Regions from separate parts of the Marinobacter sp. G5_S1_61_S3 genome, predicted to be linked through region 2. Evidence: predicted binding sites of a transcription regulator. Region 2 holds the regulator's gene; the other holds the start of a gene.
What was found. Region 2 encodes FliA, which starts transcription of late flagellar genes. Its sites were predicted from a motif close to CTAAAGTTTNNNNNNNNNNNGCCGNTAA; they were not measured.
Positions count from the first base shown of each region.

Region 1 (5,162 bases), on a different contig from region 2:
ATTCCTGCCTTCGGCCTGAGATGACGAAATTGCCCGAGCCGGAGCTTGCTCGCTGGAACGAATCAGCTTCAAATCCGGGCCATTCAGGTTAACGCCATTCATAGCTCACCTCGCTATCCTCATACAGCAGTAAACCGGGGCCCAAAGACCCCGGCCTTGCCGTTATGCCCCTGTTACTGCAGGAGGGACAGAACCTGCTGCGGGCGGGCATTCGCCTGCGCCAGTACAGAGATACCAGCCTGCTGGAGAACCTGCGCCTTGGACAGCTTAGCAGTTTCAGATGCGAAGTCTGCATCCAGAATCCGGCTGTTAGCGGCCGACAGGTTTTCGGCAGTTGTGCTCAGGTTGGCGATTGTGGATTCAAACCGGTTCTGGGCAGCACCCAGGTCGGCGCGGATACCACTGATCTGCTCAAGAGCCGCATCTGCAATCTCGATTGCGCTGTTAGCGCCTGCAACAGTACCGATGTCGATAGAAGACACTGACTGGAGGTTAGAACCAACCACGGTGTCTGCTGCAACGTTCAGAATGCTACCAGCGGTCTCGGCAACCGAGGAACTGACCGAGAACGCACCGGATGAAGCGAACTCAACAGAACCAGAAGCAATCGTGCTGTCAGTGCTGCCAGCGGTCAAAGTAACCGCACTTGGATCACCACTGCCCTGCAGCGTGGCGGTACCGGTAGCGTTACCTGAGTTGGCAAAGTCCTGCAGACGGATGTCTTTACCATCAGCCTGGGTCAGTGTGATTTCGCCACCGTTTGCTTCAGCCGTAACACCAGTGGTGCCTGAGGTATCGTTGATCGCTTTGGCCAGCGCACCCAGGTCAGTGGTAGTTACCGCTGCGGAGATGGTCGCTGTGTCGCCACCACTACCAAGCGTGAAGGAAACCGTACCATCGTCAGACAGACCAGCGAGGGTTGCCGTGGTCGATGCAGTAGCCGTTACACCAGTCGTGCCGGTTTCAGCGTTAACAGCAGCCGCAATCGCTTCTGCAGTATCGCCCTGGGTAATACCAATGACCTCAGAGCCTTCAGTTCCAGAAACGGTGATGTTCTGTGTAGCAATGGTGTTGTTGGCAACCGTTGCCACATCAGCCGCAGCTACCGCAACAGAACCTGTGCCCTGGCTGACAGTGGTATCACTTTCACCGGATACGGTGTTGTTACCAAGGTCGGCACCACGAGCACCGGTCACGGATACTGAGATGGTCTGGTTAGCGTTGGCACCAACCTGGAATGACTGAGCAGTGAAGCTGCCATCCAGAAGGTTGAGACCGTTAAACTGGGTAGTACCGGCAATACGGTCAAGCTCTTGCTTCAGCTGGTTTACTTCGCCCTGAAGTGCAGAGCGGTCAGAAGAAGAGTTGGTAGAGTTGGCCGACTGAACAGACAGCTCACGGATACGCTGCAGGATGTTGGTGGTTTCTTCCAGAGCACCTTCAGCAGTCTGAGCCAGAGAAATACCGTCGTTGGCGTTACGCTGCGCAACGTTCAGACCAGAGATCTGGGACTGAAAACGGGTCGAAATTGCAAGGCCAGCAGCATCGTCCTTGGCGGAGTTGATACGCAGACCGGAAGACAGACGCTCCAGAGCTTGGTTAGAAAGCTCCTGGGATTTGTTCAGCTGATTCTGAGCTGACAGTGACGCAACGTTAGTGTTAATACCGAGAGCCATATTGCTTCTCCTTCGACATATGTCGTTATTTCATGGAAAAGGAATGGCGCCCATTTTCAGTTTGGGAGCGCCTCCCTGTTATTGCGCTTAACGGCGCCCCCGTCCGTACCTTTAGAAAAAACTGACGGTATTTTGTAAGGGAATGTAAAAGCGGCAATAGTCTTCCTTACACCGTTATATGTTGACGATTGGACTCATGCCCTAAACACTAAAACTGACCAACAAAACCACTAACAATCAACATCTTAAAAACAAAACTCCGAAACTGGCACAACCTTCGCTTACCTCCCTGCAAAACGGCAATTAAATGAACTTCCGCCGGCAAGGCGTCCATTTTGATCGGGCACCGGGTTACCGGCATCTCTGAGCAGGGAGAAATGTTATGCCTCAGATCATCAACACCAATATCGCGTCGCTGAATGCTCAGCGAAACCTGAACACTTCACAGGAAGACTCCAACGTTGCCCTGCAGCGGCTGTCATCCGGCCTGCGCATCAACTCCGCCAAGGACGACGCCGCCGGGCTTGCCATCTCTGAGCGATTCACATCGCAGATCAAAGGCCTCAACCAGGCCATTCGAAACGCCAACGACGGTATTTCTCTGGCTCAGACTGCTGAAGGCGCGCTGGGCGAATCCGGGAACATCCTGCAGCGCATTCGGGAACTGGCGGTACAATCCGCCAACGCAACGAACTCCGCATCTGACAGGAAGGCCCTGCAGTCCGAAGTAAACCAGCTAAAAGGCGAGCTGGAGCGCATTGCCACCACCACCGAGTTCAACGGGCTGAAACTCCTGGACGGCACCTTCCAGGCCCAGAAATTCCAGGCTGGCGCCAATGAAAACCAGAGCATCGCCGTTTCCATCGAAGGCGCCCGAACCGCCGACCTGGCCAACAACACGCTCGACGCGGCCAACGCAACCCTGAACCAGGGCACCGGTTCAACAACGGCAGCGAATGCGACGTTACCCGCACAAAACACGATCGCCACGCAGAATCTCACCATTTCCAGCTCGCTGGACAGCCAGGTGGTGCCCATTACAGCAGGTGACACGGCAGAAGACATCGCCGCAGCCATCAACGACATTGGTGCCACGACGGGTGTGAACGCGACGGCAAGAACATCGGCGACCCTGAGCAACACCGCTACCACGCCAATCGCCGTGCCTCAAACCGTGTCGCTCACCCTTTCCAATGGGAGCAGCTCAGCGACCATTTCCGCGCAGATCACCGATGCAAACGACCTCTCAGCGATTGCACGTGAGGTGAACGCCGCGTCTGGCAAGACCGGCATTACCGCGGAAGTTGCTAACGACGGCAGTATCACGCTGATTCAGGAACAGGGTAAAGACATCACTATCGAAGACTTTACCGCTGCCGGCTCTCAACAGTTGGCGGTACAGGGTAGCGGCGACCCCAGCGCCATCGAACTGACAAGTGGTGGAGCTAATGCCACACGGGTTGCCGGCGAATTGACGCTGGACTCGTCCGTTAGCTTCGCCGCGACATCTGACGCCACCCTGGCCGCAGGCAGCGTCCTGAACAGTGCACAGAATACTGCCGCCGGCTCTACGCCAGAAGAAGTGGCAGGTATCGATATAAGCACCGTTGACGGCGCCACCAGCGCACTCGCAGTTGTGGACGCGGCATTGGAAACCATCAGCGGCATTCGTGCCGACCTGGGCGCTGCGCAGAATCGACTCGAGTCGACCATTGCCAACCTGAGCACGACCTCTGAGAACCTGTCTGCCGCGCGTTCACGAATTCGTGATGCAGACTTTGCCGCCGAATCCGCCGAACTCGCCCGCACCCAGGTGCTGCAGCAGGCCGGCTTGTCGGTATTGGCCCAGGCCAACGCAAGGCCACAGCAGGTTCTGCAGTTGCTGCAGGGTTAATCGGGTTTCGTCACAGAGTCAAAGGGGTAGCCCCATGCAAGCACAGCACAACATCCATGCCACAGACGCACAAAAAGCCCACATTGCGCGGCTACTGCTGCAGGCAAACCTGGCTTATGCCGAGTCAAACAGCCCGACATCGCTGGTTCAGCGTCTCAAGGCGCGGCAGGAATGCCGTAACTACCTGAATGAGGTTCTGGCACAGGAACCCGGTAACGCAGGCGCACTGGGCTTGATGGGGCGTGTGGAAATGGACGAAGGGGCACTTGATAAGGCACACACCCTGTTCACGGACAGCCTCAGCCAGGACCCGGCGCAACCGCAGCAGTTCACCAACCTGGGTTACTGGGCAATCAAGTCCGAGCGCCCGGCCCTGGCGGAGCAGTATTTCATCCAGGCTCTGGAAATGGACCGGCAATCCGCCGCCGCTTTCGGTGGAGTCGCCCATGCCAAGCGTCTGCAGGGCCAGTTCGATGTGGCCTACCTGCATTACCGAAAACTGCTGGAGATGGGACTGGAATGGCCCTCTATTTATAGCGGCATGCTGGCCTGTGCCGAGCATCTGGATGTGAACAGGGCTGACACCAAACTGGCCCGTGACGCTATCCTTCTGCTGCGACATGACGGCCTGCCCCACCAGGAAATCGGCCGTTTCGTAGGCGCCATCATCCGCCAGCAATACGATCTGGAGAACCCGAATGCCCAAGTGGCTCTGGACGCCGCCAGCGAAGACGAACTGCTGATCCTGGCACTGGAAAAAACCCTGATGCCAGACCCAGCCGTGGAAGAGCTGGTCACCCTGCTGCGCCGGGCGATCATTGCGGAAGTCGCACAGACTGTTGAACTGCGGGACGAACTTCAACCGCTGGCGCTGGCCCTGGCGGTCTACGCCGATCGCACCGGTTACGCCCTGACCGCGGAGGACGACGAAGAACGGCTGGCCTCAGCCATCAACGACAGCATTTGCGCCCAGCTTGCCATGGGCGAGCAACAGGATGGCATGATCGGTTCGCTGATCATCAGTGCCATGTACGGCGCTCTGTTCCATCAGAAGTATGCTGTACACCTTGGCGGCTGGAACCTGGTTGACTGGCCGGTTGCCATGCAGGGGATGATGGCCGCGAGCTACTATAACCGCGCTTCGGAAGAGGCCATCAAACAGAATTTCGACGAGAAATCAGCCGAGCTTTGTCTGGAGAAAACCGATGTGCCCCAGGCCTGGCCCAACTGGTCGAAACTTGCCTATCGCTCCGAAACCAGCCTGAAAGCCATAATGGCGACCGAGCTGGGCATGAGTACCGAGCAATTGCCGGAAACGATCCGAATCATGGTGTGTGGCGCCCAGTCCGGCCAGCGCGCCATGGAACTGGCGCACTACCTGAAAGACGTGGAAGTGATCGCCGTGGATGAATCCCTTGCCAACATCGCCAAGGCAACGCGACTCGCGGGCGAGATGGGCATCAGCAACATCGTGTTCTGGCCCTGGTCCATCGCCCAGCAATTCGTCGCCGATGATCACAAGGTGCACTGGATCGAAATCGGGCGCCTGCCGTCAACAAGCATGACCGAGGTGTCCCTCGCAGCCCTGGTGA
Region 1 is NZ_JBQKUK010000015.1:31,946-37,107, forward strand. It holds gene ACTRWH_RS15295 (flagellar protein FlaG) at 1-102, opposite strand, end outside; gene ACTRWH_RS15300 (flagellin N-terminal helical domain-containing protein) at 174-1,676, opposite strand; gene ACTRWH_RS15305 (flagellin N-terminal helical domain-containing protein) at 2,059-3,570, shown strand; gene ACTRWH_RS15310 (tetratricopeptide repeat protein) at 3,605-5,162, shown strand, end outside.
Region 1: the regulator FliA is predicted to act here: its motif matches at 1,764-1,791, upstream of ACTRWH_RS15300 (flagellin N-terminal helical domain-containing protein).

Region 2 (5,162 bases):
TTGCTCTCGTTCTGTTCTTCGCGAGCGACCGCTGCGTTTGCTGGCGACGACTCCCCTGCCGGCTGCGCCAATGCGTCCAGAGCGGCAATCAGTTCCTCGGGAGCTGGCGTCGGTTCCTCGTGGTGGCGAACCTGTTCAAACATGGCATTGACGTGATCCAGGGCTTCCAGCACCACGTCCATCAGTTCCGAGTCTACCTTGCGCTTATGGTTGCGCAGTATATCGAAGACGTTCTCCGCGGAATGACAGCAGTTCACCAGGGCATCGAGTTGCAGAAACCCAGCGCCGCCTTTTACGGTGTGAAAGCCTCGGAAGATGGCGTTGAGCAGATCGCTGTCGTCCGGGTTTTGTTCCAGGTCGACCAGTTGCTCCGACAGCTTTTCGAGTATCTCGCCTGCCTCAACAAGGAAGTCCTGCAGGATCTCTTCATCGGCATCAAGCGCCATGCGTTACCCTCTCTTACTCAGAAACCGAGACTGGACAGAAGATCATCAACATCGTCCTGTCCCGATACTACGTCTTCGCGTTCTTCGGCCTTGATCTGTGGACCAACACCCTGTTCCGCCGATATCTTTTCCCGCTCTTCCAGTTCATGCACGGTGCCGGTCATCTGGTCCACATGACTCGCCATCACTACCAGGCTCAACAGATGCTCTTCCACCTCTTTAACCAGAGTGGTGACCTTTTGGATCACCTGCCCAGTGAGGTCCTGGAAATCCTGGGCCAGAAGAATTTCCGACAAGTTGTCGTACATCGCCCCGGCATCGGTATTCAGGGTCACGAAAAACGTGTCGATACGGGCATAGAGCTCACGAAATTCAGCCGGCGCCATCTCGCGGCGACGCAGTTTCTGCCACTGGTCTCTCAGCTCGGCGGCCTCGTCGCGGAGGGCGCTGGCCTTGGGCATAGCCTCCTCAACCAGATCCATGGTCCGATTGGCCGCTTTACCGGTCATCTGAACCACGTACTCAAGGCGATCCGACGCATCGGTCATCTTCGACAGAGCTTCTGACTGTTCGGCGTTACGGGGATCGATCTGGAAATTGCGGATCGCCTCGTGGAGGCTGCGGGTCAAGCGGCCGACTTCCCGATACAGGCTCTGGTCCCTCACCTCGCTCAATTCATTGATCAGCGTCATCGCGCGGCCATAGTCCCCGGCGTTGACCTGTTCAACCAACTCGGCCGCCTGGCTGCGGAGTTTCTCCGTGACCTCCGGGTCGAGCCCCTGTGGGTCTTTTTTTCTATTGCTCATGGGAGCCGTCCGACCTCTGAATTACTGGATGCGTTCGAAGATCTTCTCAATCTTCTCCTTGAGTACGGCTGCCGTGAAGGGCTTGACCACGTAGCCGTTCACACCGGCCTGCGCAGCAGCGACAATCTGGTCGCGCTTCGCCTCGGCGGTCACCATGAGCACAGGCAGGGTTTTCAGGCTGTCATCGGCACGGACTTCCTTGAGCAGATCGAGTCCGGACATCCCTGGCATATTCCAGTCGGTTACCAGAAAATCGTATTTGCCGCTCCTGAGCATAGGCAGTGCTGTATTGCCGTCGTCTGCTTCGTCAGTGTTTGTAAAACCGAGATCGCGAAGCAGGTTCTTAATGATCCGTCGCATTGTGGAGAAGTCATCCACAATCAGGATTTTCATGTTCTTGTCCAATGGGACCTCCAGTTAAAAACGCCCGGAATTCGTTTTTGGCTTCCGGCTCACAGTCTAGCAGGCCGGTAGTTTAACCGCTTATTGTGTGGCCTTTGAGCCGGTTGTAAAGCACCGGTTACCAAAAGGCTACAGTAAAGAATGCCTGGTAACGCTGTTCAATGGGACTGGCGGCCTGTTCAGCTCTGCCAACCAGTAAGACGCCCCCGCAGACGGAGCGCGGCCTGGCTGTGAATCTGGCTGACCCGGCTTTCACTGACACCCAACACAGCACCAATTTCCTTCAGGTTCAATTCTTCCTGATAGTAAAGGCTGAGCACCAGCTTTTCTCGCTCGGGCAGGTCACCAATCGCAGCTGCCAGGCTCTTCCGGAAGTTGTCGGACGCCAAGCCATCCAACGGGTTATCACTGTCCTCTGTTTCTTCTATCGGCAGCTCGCCGGATTCATTGAGCTCATCCAGGCTAAAAAGTCGGCCACTGTTAGCATCGCTCAGGGAGGAATAGTATTCGTCGAGGTCCAGCCCCAGCTCCTCGGCTACTTCCGAGTCTTGAGCTTCCCGACCCAGGCGGTCCTCGACAGCCTTGATGGCTTTGGCAATGCGGCGGGAGTTCCTGTGGACGGATCGGGGTACCCAGTCACCTTTGCGAATTTCATCTACCATGGCTCCGCGAATCCGGATCCCGGCGTATGTCTCAAAGGTAGCCCCCTTGTCGGAACTGTATCGCTGTGCAGCTTCCAACAAGCCAATCATGCCTGCCTGCATAAGGTCATCCAGTTGGACAGATGCCGGCAGCCGCGCCATGAGGTGAAGCGCTATTTTTTTGACCAGCGGGGCCTGCTCCTCAACGAGCTGGGAAGGTCCTCGTGTACCCGTCCGGTTGTAGGTTCCAAGTTCTTTCGCCAATGTCATGTATCCGGCTATTCAGTGACAGGATCAAAATCAGACTTCGACGAGCCGCTCCACAAAGAATTCCAGATGTCCCCGGGGCGATGATGGCAGCGGCCAGCTATCCACTTTCTCCGCGAGGCTCTTGATCGCCAACGATGCTTTTGCCCGCGGATAGGCGTCCAGCACGGCACGCTGGCGCTGTACCGCTTTTTTTACGGCCTCGTCATACGGCACCATACCCACATATTGTAGTGCCACATCAAGAAAGCGCTCGGTAACCCGGGTCAGTTTTTCAAACAGATGGCGACCTTCCTGCTCATTCCTGACCTGATTGGCCAGTATACGGAAGCGGTTGGTGCCGTAATCCCGGTTCATAAGCTTTATAAGGGCGTAGGCATCGGTGATAGAGGTAGGTTCATCACAGACAACCAGTAATAGTTCCTGTGAGGCTCGGAGGAAACTGACCACCGATTCGGAAATACCCGCAGCGGTATCAACGATCAGCACATCGATCTGGTCACCCAGTTCGCTGAACGCGTTGATCAGGCCAGCGTGCTCCAGATTGGAAAGCTGGGTCATGCGTTGGGTACCTGAGGACGCGGGCACGATTTTGATGCCACCGGGGCCGTTGACCAACACATCCCGAAGGTCACATTCCCCGGCGATGACGTCCTGGATATTACGATTGGCGGTAATGCCAAGCAGAACGTCAATGTTGGCAAGGCCCAGGTCGGCATCGAGCAGCACCACCCGCCGTCCCATTTGTGCTAGGGCGATGCCAAGGTTCACTGATACGTTGCTCTTGCCAACGCCCCCTTTCCCGCCGGAAACGGCAATCACCTGTACCGGATGTGGTTTGCTCATACTGACTCTGATCTCTTGCCGCGTTTAACCGCAGGCTGTGTTGTTTTTAAACAGCGACTGCCTGTTGCTGCTGGAGTTTCTTCAGCCTCTCCACGGCCAACCGCACCAGCGGAATGGACTCAGCGTGGTGCAGGTCTTCCGGGATTTTCTGCCCGTCGGTGTAATACGCCACCGGCAATCCCGTTTCCATGACGAATCCCAGCGATTCACCCAGGGTCAGTGCTTCATCGATTTTGGTCATCACACAACCCGTAAGATTTGCCATCTTATAGCAATGCCAAACGGATTTCATGATGCGCGGCTGACTGGTTGCCGAAACCACCAGATGGGTTCGAATCCGATGGTGACTGCGAGCCAGCTCCATAAGCTGCTCCTCGTAGCCCTTGTCGGTGCTGGTCAGGCCAGCGGTATCAATCAACACCAGGTGCCGGTCCGACAGTTCGTCCAGTATGTCGTCCAGGGAATGGGTTTCGTCCACAACCCGAACTGGAACGTTCAGTATGCGCCCGAATACAAATAGTTGCTCATGGGCCGCGACCCGATAGCGATCGGTGGTGACCAGCGCCAGAGAGTCGGCACCGTGGCGCAGCACATAGTGCGCGGCCAGCTTGCCGATGGTCGTCGTCTTGCCGGACCCGGTTGGGCCCACCAGGGCGTAGACACCGCCCTCATCCGCCCATTCAGTACGCGCGGTCTTCACACCGGCGGCCAGCATTTTCAGAGACTGCTTCCAGCCATCCTCAAGCCGGCCTGCGCGGTGGCGCCGGGACAGAGAGTTGGCGAGCTCCAGCCCGAGACCAAACTCCTGCAACCTCTCAGACAGCCTCTGCTGTACTGCGTTCACCGCTGTTTGTTCGGGTTCACCGCCATTCCGGGCACTGACCAGGTCACGAAGGGAACTGATCTCCGCACGCATTTGCGCCAGTTCTCCGGAATAGGCAGCGCTGGCAGCGGTAGGCTCTTCAACCACCATGTCATCGTCGGCCAGCGATTCTTTCGACAAGCCAGCGTGACCGAAGTCCCCACCCGCAACCGCAACCGCATTACCATAGGTCGCGCGCTTTTCCCGCACTTCCCGAATACGATCGCGAGAGCGGCCGAGTTCGTCCTCCAGGCGGCGATGCTGTTCCGCCTGCATTTCGGCTAGCCGTGAGCCATTGGTGGCTTCCCGCGCAGCGTCACCGAGGCGTTGGCGCGCCATATTTTCGTCATAATCGAGCGCTGTCACAATTTCGACGCCACCATCCACACGACGATTGGAAAGGATTACGGCATCGGGACCCATCTGATCCCGCACCTGACGCAGTGCCTCTGCCATGCTTTGGGCAAAAAACCGCTTAACTTTCATAATGATGCTTCCTCCCCGGTCAGCGCTTTCCAGCGCCTTCCGCCTTTCCAGCCGCGGCCTTTACTGACCGACGGATGCGACAATAGTGATCTGTTTGTTATCCGGAATTTCCTGGTACGACAGTACATGCAGACGCTCTACTCCGTAGCTGGCAAACTTCGCCAGTACCGGGCGCAAGGGCCCTGAAACCAATAGAATCGCCGGCTTGCCCAACATCTCCTGGCGCTGAACGCTGTCCTGGAGCGACCTCTGAAGCTTCTCAACCATATTTGGCTCCAGCACCAGCCCGATGTCTTCCTGACCGCCGGATTGTTGACTCTGCTGCATGGACTTCAGCAATAACTGTTCCAAGTCTGGATCCAGAGTGATCACCGGGATCTCTGTGTCGTTGCCACAGATACTCTGG
Region 2 is NZ_JBQKUK010000005.1:48,835-53,996, reverse strand. It holds gene ACTRWH_RS05925 (chemotaxis protein CheA) at 1-446, opposite strand, end outside; gene ACTRWH_RS05920 (protein phosphatase CheZ) at 464-1,252, opposite strand; gene cheY (chemotaxis response regulator CheY) at 1,274-1,657, opposite strand; gene ACTRWH_RS05910 (RNA polymerase sigma factor FliA) at 1,834-2,565, opposite strand; gene ACTRWH_RS05905 (MinD/ParA family protein) at 2,596-3,408, opposite strand; gene flhF (flagellar biosynthesis protein FlhF) at 3,455-4,756, opposite strand; gene flhA (flagellar biosynthesis protein FlhA) at 4,817-5,162, opposite strand, start outside.